Regions from separate parts of the Ralstonia psammae genome, predicted to be linked through region 4. Evidence: predicted binding sites of a transcription regulator. Region 4 holds the regulator's gene; each other region holds the start of a gene.

Region 1 (2,198 bases), on a different contig from region 4:
CTGATTCCCAAAGAGAATGCTTTTGGGGCGATCCCTCTGAAATCAATGAAGCTATGTGCACCAGACAATTGGTCTGAACCATAAGGCTGCTGCGGACTCCACGGTTCAATAAAACAAAAACCCCGCCAACCGGCGGGGTCCCCCAAATCCTTTTACGCCTGCAAGCCAATCAAGCCTGCGGCGCGGCTCCATCTTCCGGAGCCGCCTCGGCGCCTTCGGCCTTGGCTTCGTCCTTCTTTTCCAGCATCTCTTCCAGTGCGCCTGCACCCTTGAAACCGGCGACGGCGGCAACAGCCTTGGTCAGCAGGCCCGCATCCGGATCGACTTTCTCGGCGGCTTCAACGGCGGCGACGGCGCCGGCGATCTTGCCCACTTCATCCAACAGTCCCATGGTCACCTCCGCGTGATTGAACGGGAGGGTCATCTTCCCACCAGCAAGCGGCATAAGTGCAAGCAAAGTTAAAAATTTTCCGCGGGCGGTCGTTTGCGTACAGCGTGCATCACTCGGCTTCAGCTCCGGCCGGGGTGGCGGTGAGGGCGGCAAGGCGCTGCCGGGCGCTGTCGGTAATCGGGTGCGATTGGCGCGTGGCCACGTCGATCTGCACGATCACTGACTGCGAGGTGGCGGCGCAGCGGCCGTTCTGGAAGATGGCCTGCTCCAGCTTGACCGAACTGCGCCCGACGCTCGCCACGCGCGTGCCGACCTGCACCGAGCCGGGCCAGAGGATTTCGTTGCGGAAGTCGAGCACGAGTTGCGCGATGACGAACTCGCAGCCGGGTGCGGCCAGCGGGTTGTCGGGCGTGAAGAGCATCTCCACGCGGCCTGTCTCCAGGTACGTGGCGAACACGGCGTTGTTGATGTGGCCCTGGCGGTCGGTGTCGCCGTAGCGAAGCTTGTCGGTGGACTGCAGCGGGTAATCGGCAAGGGATGGCGTGGTCGTCATGTGGGGCGCAGGAATCCGGGTCAACCTGCGCATTCTGCCTGCCTTCCTGTGCAAGCGCTGACAGCGCGACCTCGCCATGGCGCTTCCGTTGACGCGTATCAACGCGCCGCTTTCAGCAGCGCTTACGTTGGAAGCAGGTACCGGCCCCACACCGGCGCGGCCGCAGACATGGCAAGGAGGCCACATGAAAACCCTCGTACTGGCAACGGACGGATCGAACTATTCCGACGCGGCGGCCCGCTGCATTGCCGACAAGACGCTCTTCGGCAGCGATGTGACGGTGCACGTGGTGCATTGCATGCCGGATCTCTCGGGCGACATCAAGTCGCTCGTCGGCAAGGCAGAGGTTGACGCGTGGTACGCGGAGGAAAGCACCGGCGCCATGGCATCGGTCTGCGCGATTCTGGGTGCGGCTGGCGTGCCGTTCGAGCAGCACGCGCTCGTGGGCTTTCCACCGGACCGCATCGTGCATCACGCACAAACCGCAGGGGCGGCGGCCATCGTCATCGGCTCACATGGGCGCGGCGCGTTTGTGGAGGCAATCATGGGCTCGGTGGCGGGGCGCGTGGTGGCCCATGCCGAGTGCCCGGTAGTGCTGGTGAAGGCGCCCAAAGCTTGACGGTGGCACGGTCGCGGCGATTCTCCGCACGCCTCGCTACCCCACCGCCCGCACTGACGTACTGATCGCCCGCGCACATTGCAACAGTGCGGGGCCGAGCTTCGCGTCCCTATCCCGTGTCGCCCATCACGCCGATCCCACTGCATGGGTTGCAGCGCTTCTACATTGCGGCGGCCGTGGCTTGGTACAGCCTGCTCGACAAGCTGGGCGGCTGAGCAGACAGCGCCACCCCAGGCCGATGCGCCATGGTCTAGGATGAAGGCTTCTTTTCGTCACATCCTGGGAGGCCCCATGTCGCATCGCCGCCGTCTTGCGCTCGCCCTCGCGGGCGCCGCACTGTTTGCCGCCGCCACGCCGTCGTTCGCTTATTTCCGCAACGTGTTGGCCAGCACCATCATCGGCTCGATGAGCCCGACGGAGTTGAAGTCGTTCACCAAGGCCATCGGCGATGTGCTGAAGGGCACCGCCGACAACACCCCCGCGCAATGGACGTCGCCCGCCATGGGCAAGCAGCCCGCCGTCGACGCCACCATTACGCCGCTGGAATCCAAGACCGACGCGGGCCAATCGTGCCGCCGCTTGCAAAGCGAACTCACGCGCGGCAGCAGCAAAGAGCAATGGACGGCATGGCTGTG
Region 2 (2,198 bases), on a different contig from region 4:
GGGTCTGCGCCGACAGCGCCCCGGTGGTCGAGGTTGTGCAGGATGCGCAAGCCCTGCTGGACGATCTCGTGGCTCTTCTTGCCCTTGATGTGAGCGACGAAGCCGACGCCGCAAGCGTCGTGTTCATTGGTCGGGTCGTACAGACCCTGGGCCGACGGCGCGGCGGGGAAAGAATGTTGTTCCACGGCGATCTTCCGATGTTGTGGGTACAGCGCGCCGCAGAAGGCCCTCGCGATGGTGCGGATGCGGTGGCAGACAGGCAATGGCGCGCCGCACCATGAATGCGGGGTGAAACGAATATAAAAGAGTGGCCCGTAACAGGCAAAAGTTTTTAAATGGGGTCAGAGCAAATTAATAAATGCACGACATCAGTGCGGGTTTATTAATGGGGACAGATTAAATTCGGCTACACCGATACCCCTACGTACGACGGCATCGCCCTCGTTATTCGGCGTGGGCGCTGTCCTGCGCTCCCACTTCTGCGGGTTGCCGAGGCGGCCTCCCCTTGGGCAACGGCGCAACGCGACGGCCTCCGGTGCGCGCCAGTGTTGCGAGAAACGCTTCATTGCCGAGCGGCCAACCGCTGTGCACGTGCTGGCGAATCTGCGCCAGTTGGTCTGCACCCAGACCTTCGTGCCATAACGTCCGATAGCGCGATTGGCGCTCGAATGGCGTATTACCAAGCCGCCAATAGCAATAGTGGTCACTCACCCACGGGATGGACTGGATGCCGACGTGATGACGATACGTGCTCCATCGGTCTTCTTCCGGCGTGCTGACAAGCCCACCGCGTACGGCGTTGGACTCTACATACAACAGCATCGGCAGCACCCATTCGGCCGGATCCAATACGGTCGAGCGGAAGCGTCCTTCCCACAGCGTGCCGCTGCGTTCGGCGGCGGCGTTGAAGTAGCGTGTATAGCGCCGTCCCACGGCCTGCAGTGTGCGCGAGAGGCTATCCGCCACCTTGGGCGTCCCGACCAGATGGACGTGATTCGGCATCAGGGAGAACCCATGGACGGCGAAGTCGTGCTCGCGGGCTGCCATGCGCAACGTGTCGAGGTAGAACGCGTAGTCGTCGTCGTTGCGAAAGACGGTCTGGCGGTTGTTGCCGCGCTGCAACACGTGCACAGGGACATCGGTGGGACTGAGGCGAGGCAGGCGGGCCATGGAAAAGACGGGGCGGCGAAAGGTGCCATCGTAGCCTGAGCCGTCGAATCTGTCCCCAATTTTTGGCAGACAAACGCTTGCCTACCGCCTGTCGTCGAGGTGCAACGGCGGAGTTTGCGTGCCGTCAAATCGGGGGCCCTACACGCCCCCGACGACCGGTGGAACTTGATCCCGAGCAAATCGGCCGGGCGACTTCCCCGCGAGACTGGCTCCCATCACATCACGAGACAACAGAGAGGGAGCGATTCATGGCTTTTCACCGCCTAGCCGCTGTAGCGGTAGCCGCTGGAATGTTTGCCGCCGGATTCAGCCAGGCCGCCTTTGCGCAGAGCACGGATTTGCCGCCGGCCACCGGCAACTGGATGGTGCGCGTGCGCGCCGTCAACCTGACAGCCGCCAACAAGTCCGATGCGGTGCCGGCGCTTGCCATTCCGGCTGACGCCATTCAGATCAACAACAAGGTCCTGCCCGAGCTGGACATCTCGTACTTCTTTACGCCGCACCTCGCGGCCGAGCTGATCCTGACGTACCCGCAGCAGCAGGACGTGACGGTCATGCAAAGCGCGCTGGGCGGGCCCACCAAGATCGGCAATTTCCGCCACTTGCCGCCGATCCTGACGATGCAGTACCACTTCACACCCGAGTCGCGCTTCAAGCCGTACGTGGGGGCGGGCATCAACTACACGCGCATCTCCAATGTGAATCTGCAGGTGCCGGGTGTCGGTTCGCTGAATCTCAGCAAAAACAGCTTCGGCCCAGCGCTGCAGGTCGGCTTCGACTATCGCCTGACCGAACGCTTCTACTTCAACGTCGACCTGAAGAAGACCTGGATCAGCGCCGACTTGAAGATGGCCGGCCAGACCATCAGCAAGGTCAAGGTTGACCCGTGGCTGCTGGGCGTCGGCCTGGGCTATCGCTTTTAAGGGAGGACGATCAGCGAACTGACACTGTCCTGATCGACTTTTACCGACGTGCCGCAGGGGCCGTCGACGGCGGGGGCGCTCGTCGGCGGTGGTTGGCGCGTTCGG
Region 3 (2,198 bases), on a different contig from region 4:
TCTATGCGCTGCTCGACGAGGGCAAGCGCGCCGGCGTGTTCGACTTTGGCGATGCCCGGGTCGCGGCGCACTCGATGGGCGGCGTCATGGGCTTCATGTACACGTGGCATGACCCGTCGCGCATCGATGCCGAGGTGCTGGCGGTTGAGCTGTCGGGCGCCATGATGAAGATCATCCTGCCGGCCGCCCCGAGCTTGGCTGCTAAACCCGCGTCCTGAGCGCTGCGCCAGCAGTTGCGCTCGGCAAGGCGGGCAGCCGGAAGATCTCCGGCGTCATCAGGTCGATGCCGCAGTCGAGCGTTTCCACCCAATCGATGAACCGGTTGACCATGGCCTTCCCGCGGAAGGGCTGGCCGTGCTGCGGCACGATCCATTCGATTTCCAGCCCGCGCACCATCTGCGCCCACAGGCGGCACACGCGGTTGCCGCTCATGTAGCGGCGATGGAAGGGCGCCATCAGCGGAAGGTGTGCATCAAAATCTTCAATGGGTTTGGCGGCTACGTTGGCATGCACCATCGATGCCCCCAGGTCGCCCGAGAACAGGATGCGCGACACCGGATCGTAGAACTGGAAATTGCCTTCCGAATGCAGGAAATGCGCCGGCACCGCCAGCAGATGCGATTGCCCCAGCGGAATCGCCATGCCCGTATCCGGGATCGGCACGATGCGGCCCTCGGTCTTGCCGACGGTGCAGAAATGCGGCAGAAAACGCTCCCATACGCGCGAGATCAGGATGTCGCAGCTGGAACTCGTCAGCCACCTTCCCGCCGAGGCGACGATGTCCGGGTCCGCATGCGAGGCCAGCACATAGTCGAGCTGCTTGGGCGGGAAGTACCGGTTCATCGCCAGAAACAGCGCGTTGTAGGTCATCTGGCCGCCCGGATCGATCAGGGCGCCGTGGCCGTGATCGACGATGAGGAACTGGTTGGTCTGCACTGGCAGGTCGTCGTGATCGTCGACCAGATCCGAAAACATCAGGCAGACATGCTCGAGCGTTTCGTAAAGCGTGGTGACCATGAGAGAGGACGGGGCGCGGTTGGAATGCCCCGATGGTCGCGCAGCGCGTGCCCGCCACACTTGATCCGTGTCAAGGCGGCTGTGGCGCCGGCGTTGGCCTGGGTGGCCGATCATCCATCCCGCGCGGGGTCTCACGTGATAAACTTTTGATTTTTAACGCTTTGCGCGAGCCGCACGCGGGGTTTTCCGCTTGGGTCTGGCGCGCCGCCATGCCAACCGGCATGCCGCATCTCCCCCTATGAATACTGCAACGATGTCTGAAGCGTCTGAAGCGCCGGCCAATGAATCGGTGACATTCGACAGCTTCGGCCTGCATCCGGACGTCCTCCGCGCGCTGACCGAAAGCGGTTACACCAAGCCCACGCCCATTCAGGCTGCCGCCATTCCGGTGGTGACTGCCGGCCGCGACGTCATGGGCGCCGCGCAAACCGGCACCGGCAAGACCGCCGGGTTTTCGCTGCCGATCATCCATAACCTGCTGCCCGAAGCCAACACGAGCGCGTCGCCGGCGCGCCACCCGGTGCGGGCGCTGATCCTCACGCCCACGCGCGAACTGGCCGACCAGGTATACGACAACGTTGCCAAGTACGCGAAGTACACGGCGTTGCGCAGCGCCGTCGTGTTCGGCGGTGTCGACATGAACCCGCAGACGGAGCAACTGCGCCGCGGCGTCGAGATCCTCGTTGCCACGCCGGGCCGTCTGCTCGACCACGTGCAGCAGCGCAGCGTGAACCTGTCGCAGGTGCGCATGCTGGTGCTGGACGAAGCCGACCGCATGCTCGACATGGGCTTCCTGCCCGACCTGCAGCGCATCATCAACCTGTTGCCGGCGCATCGCCAGACGCTGTTGTTCTCGGCCACGTTCTCGCCCGAGATCAAGAAGCTGGCTGCCAGCTACCTGCGTCATCCGCAGACGATCGAGGTGGCACGCAGCAACGCCACGGCAGAGAACGTCCGCCAGGTTATCTACACCGTGCCGGACAACCACAAGCAGGCGGCGCTCGTGCATCTGCTGCGCCAGCGCGCAGAGCAAGGCCTGCCGCGCCAGTGCATCGTGTTCTCCAACAGCAAGATCGGCTGCTCGCGCCTGGCGCGCGCGCTGGAGCGCGAAGGCATCAACGCCAACGCCATCCACGGCGACAAGACGCAGACCGAGCGCATGCAAACGCTCGAAGCGTTCA
Region 4 (2,198 bases):
GTGGCATTGGCGATGCGTCAGCCTCTCAAGGTTGACGTGATTCGCGATCGCGGTGCACTGGCGCGTGAAGTGGAAGGCGGCAAGATCGAGAACGTTTATCGCCTGCAGCTGATGAACGCGTCCGAGCACCCCGTGCGCGTGACCATCACCGCAGAGGGCATGCCGGAACTGGACGTGCAGGGCGGTCGCGGTGAGTCGACCACACTGGAACTGCCGCCGGCGGCCAACCGGCTGCTGCCCGTGCGTGTACGCCGGCCGGCCGACGACGCCGCCCCAGGCTCGCACAAGATCCGCTTCGTCATCCATGCAGACAGCGGTAGCGACAGCCTCGTACTGCGCGAACCGTCGAGCTTCATCGTGCCGCGCTGACGCGGCATCCCCAACAGGAGGCAACGATGCACGCAACGCAATCTTCCGCACCGGTCCGTCCCTGGTGGCGCGAGCCCTGGCCGTGGCTGCTGATGGCCGGGCCGTTCGTCGCCATGATCGGCTGTGGCGTCACCATCTGGCTGGCCATGTCACATCCCGATGCCGTTATTCACGACAACGTCGTGCGGCGCGGTTTAGTCGTCGAAAAGACGGCCGTCGCACCGGCGCATGCCATCCACGCGGAGGCCCGATGAAGCGTCGACTGCTGATGTGGATTCTGTGGCCGGCATTTCTGTCGGCCGCGCTGGCTGAGCTGGTGGTCTTTGCGGTGGTGGACCCCGCCGACCTGCGCTTCTTCGGCGAACAGATCACGGTGTCGGCCCAGGCGGTCTACACCATGTCGTTCTTTTTGTTCTGGTTGCTGTGCGGATTGTCGAGCGCGCTGACGCTCTATGTGTCGCCGGGCATCGGCAAACTCGAAGCGCATGAACACCCGCTCGTGTGAGCGGGCGCCATGGAAAGCAGCTTAGGTGGCCTGACCGCTCATGACCTGGCGCAGGCCGGCCAGGTCGATCAGCTTGACGTGCCGTTGGCGGATCTGAATGAGGCCCGCTTCGGCAAAGCGCGAGAACAGGCGGCTGACGGTTTCGAGCTTGAGACCCAGATAGCTGCCAAGTTCTTCGCGGCTCATGCGCAGCACAAATTCGGTGGAGGAATATCCGCGCTGGGCCGAACGCTTCGAGAGGTTGAGCAGGAACGCAGCGAGGCGCTCCTCCGCACGCATGGAACCCAGCGTGAGCAACATCAGATGATCCTGCGAGATTTCCTTGCTCATGATGCGCAGGAACTGATGCTGCAGCGAAGGCAGCCGGCGCGAAAGGTGTTGCAACTCGTCGTAGCGCACCACGCAGACTTCCGTATCTTCCAGCGCGGTAGCGTCCGACACGTGGCGCATATCGCCAATGCCATCGAGCCCGACGATTTCACCCGGCAGGTGGAACCCCGTGATCTGGTGGCGACCGTCTTCAAGCGTCAGGTGGGTTTTGAGCGTGCCGAAACGAATGCCGTAAACCGCTTCCAGCGGCTCACCCAGGGAGTAGAGCGATTGCCCCTTCTTAATGCGGATGCGCTCGCCGACCAAATCGTCCATTTTGCGCACGTCGTCCGAGTTCATTCCCACCGGCAGGCAGATTTGCCCGAGTACACAGGTGGAGCAACGCGAGGCTTGATCGGTAAGTGCGATTCGAGTGAGCACGGGGCGGGGGCGGCTGAATTTCGTGAAAGTGAAATGAGTAATTCTTGTGGTGCAACTCACGCTTATTATAACGGCGACCTTCTTGTCATCGGACATTTCCGATGCGGCAAATCGCGCCGATTACGCTTAGTTCGCAACAGTAAAACGAAAACTTTGGCCCATATCAAAGGAGCGTCAGAAAGATGAGTGCCGCGGCGCTGCTCAGCGTTTTTCTGATTGCATTGCTAGGCGGTGTGCATTGTCTGGCGATGTGCGGTGGTATTGCACTCGCGGCCGAACGTGGGGGCGTGGCGGTACGGATCGTGTCGCGTCGCAGGCTCTGGTTTGAGCAGGTCGTCATGCATGCGGGGCGGCTGACCACCTACGCGCTGCTTGGCGCAATCATGGGTGCGATGGGCGCGACCGTCTGGCGCCAGCAATGGCTGCCGATTCAACGCGGCTTGTTTGCCTTCGCCAGTGCGTTGCTGCTCGCCTACGGGGTTTTGCTGCTTGTGCGGTCTGCCGGAGATGCGTGGCGCAGTGTGTGGCTTGAGCGCTGGCTCGGCCGCGTCGCGGGTGGCCTGTCTCGAGTGGC

What was found. The regulator FNR, encoded in region 4, switches genes on or off when oxygen is low (the NO sensors DNR and NnrR bind a similar motif). The targets are predictions, from matches to a motif close to TTGATNNNNATCAA.
Region 1: R2N16_RS12520 (universal stress protein) is a predicted target of FNR. The motif match lies at 1,033-1,046, and genes of this name have one in related genera.
Region 2: R2N16_RS21675 (OmpW/AlkL family protein) is a predicted target of FNR. The motif match lies at 1,336-1,349, and genes of this name have one in related genera.
Region 3: R2N16_RS15405 (oxygen-binding di-iron domain-containing protein) is a predicted target of FNR. The motif match lies at 1,078-1,091, and genes of this name have one in related genera.

The regions. Positions count from the first base shown of each region.
Region 1 is NZ_CATZBU010000005.1:86,509-88,706, forward strand. Features, by position in the region: gene R2N16_RS12505 (hypothetical protein) at 1-84, shown strand, start outside; gene R2N16_RS12510 (hypothetical protein) at 170-391, opposite strand; gene R2N16_RS12515 (acyl-CoA thioesterase) at 501-944, opposite strand; gene R2N16_RS12520 (universal stress protein) at 1,129-1,563, shown strand; gene R2N16_RS12525 (RT0821/Lpp0805 family surface protein) at 1,855-2,198, shown strand, end outside.
Region 2 is NZ_CATZBU010000014.1:106,505-108,702, forward strand. Features, by position in the region: gene R2N16_RS21665 (glutamate synthase-related protein) at 1-185, opposite strand, end outside; gene R2N16_RS21670 (transposase) at 445-1,170, opposite strand; gene R2N16_RS21675 (OmpW/AlkL family protein) at 1,419-2,093, shown strand.
Region 3 is NZ_CATZBU010000007.1:29,188-31,385, forward strand. Features, by position in the region: gene R2N16_RS15400 (TetR/AcrR family transcriptional regulator) at 1-218, shown strand, start outside; gene R2N16_RS15405 (oxygen-binding di-iron domain-containing protein) at 202-1,017, opposite strand; gene R2N16_RS15410 (DEAD/DEAH box helicase) at 1,271-2,198, shown strand, end outside.
Region 4 is NZ_CATZBU010000002.1:181,048-183,245, reverse strand. Features, by position in the region: gene ccoG (cytochrome c oxidase accessory protein CcoG) at 1-369, shown strand, start outside; gene R2N16_RS04505 (FixH family protein) at 396-623, shown strand; gene R2N16_RS04500 (hypothetical protein) at 620-874, shown strand; gene fnr (fumarate/nitrate reduction transcriptional regulator Fnr) at 896-1,624, opposite strand; gene R2N16_RS04490 (sulfite exporter TauE/SafE family protein) at 1,807-2,198, shown strand, end outside.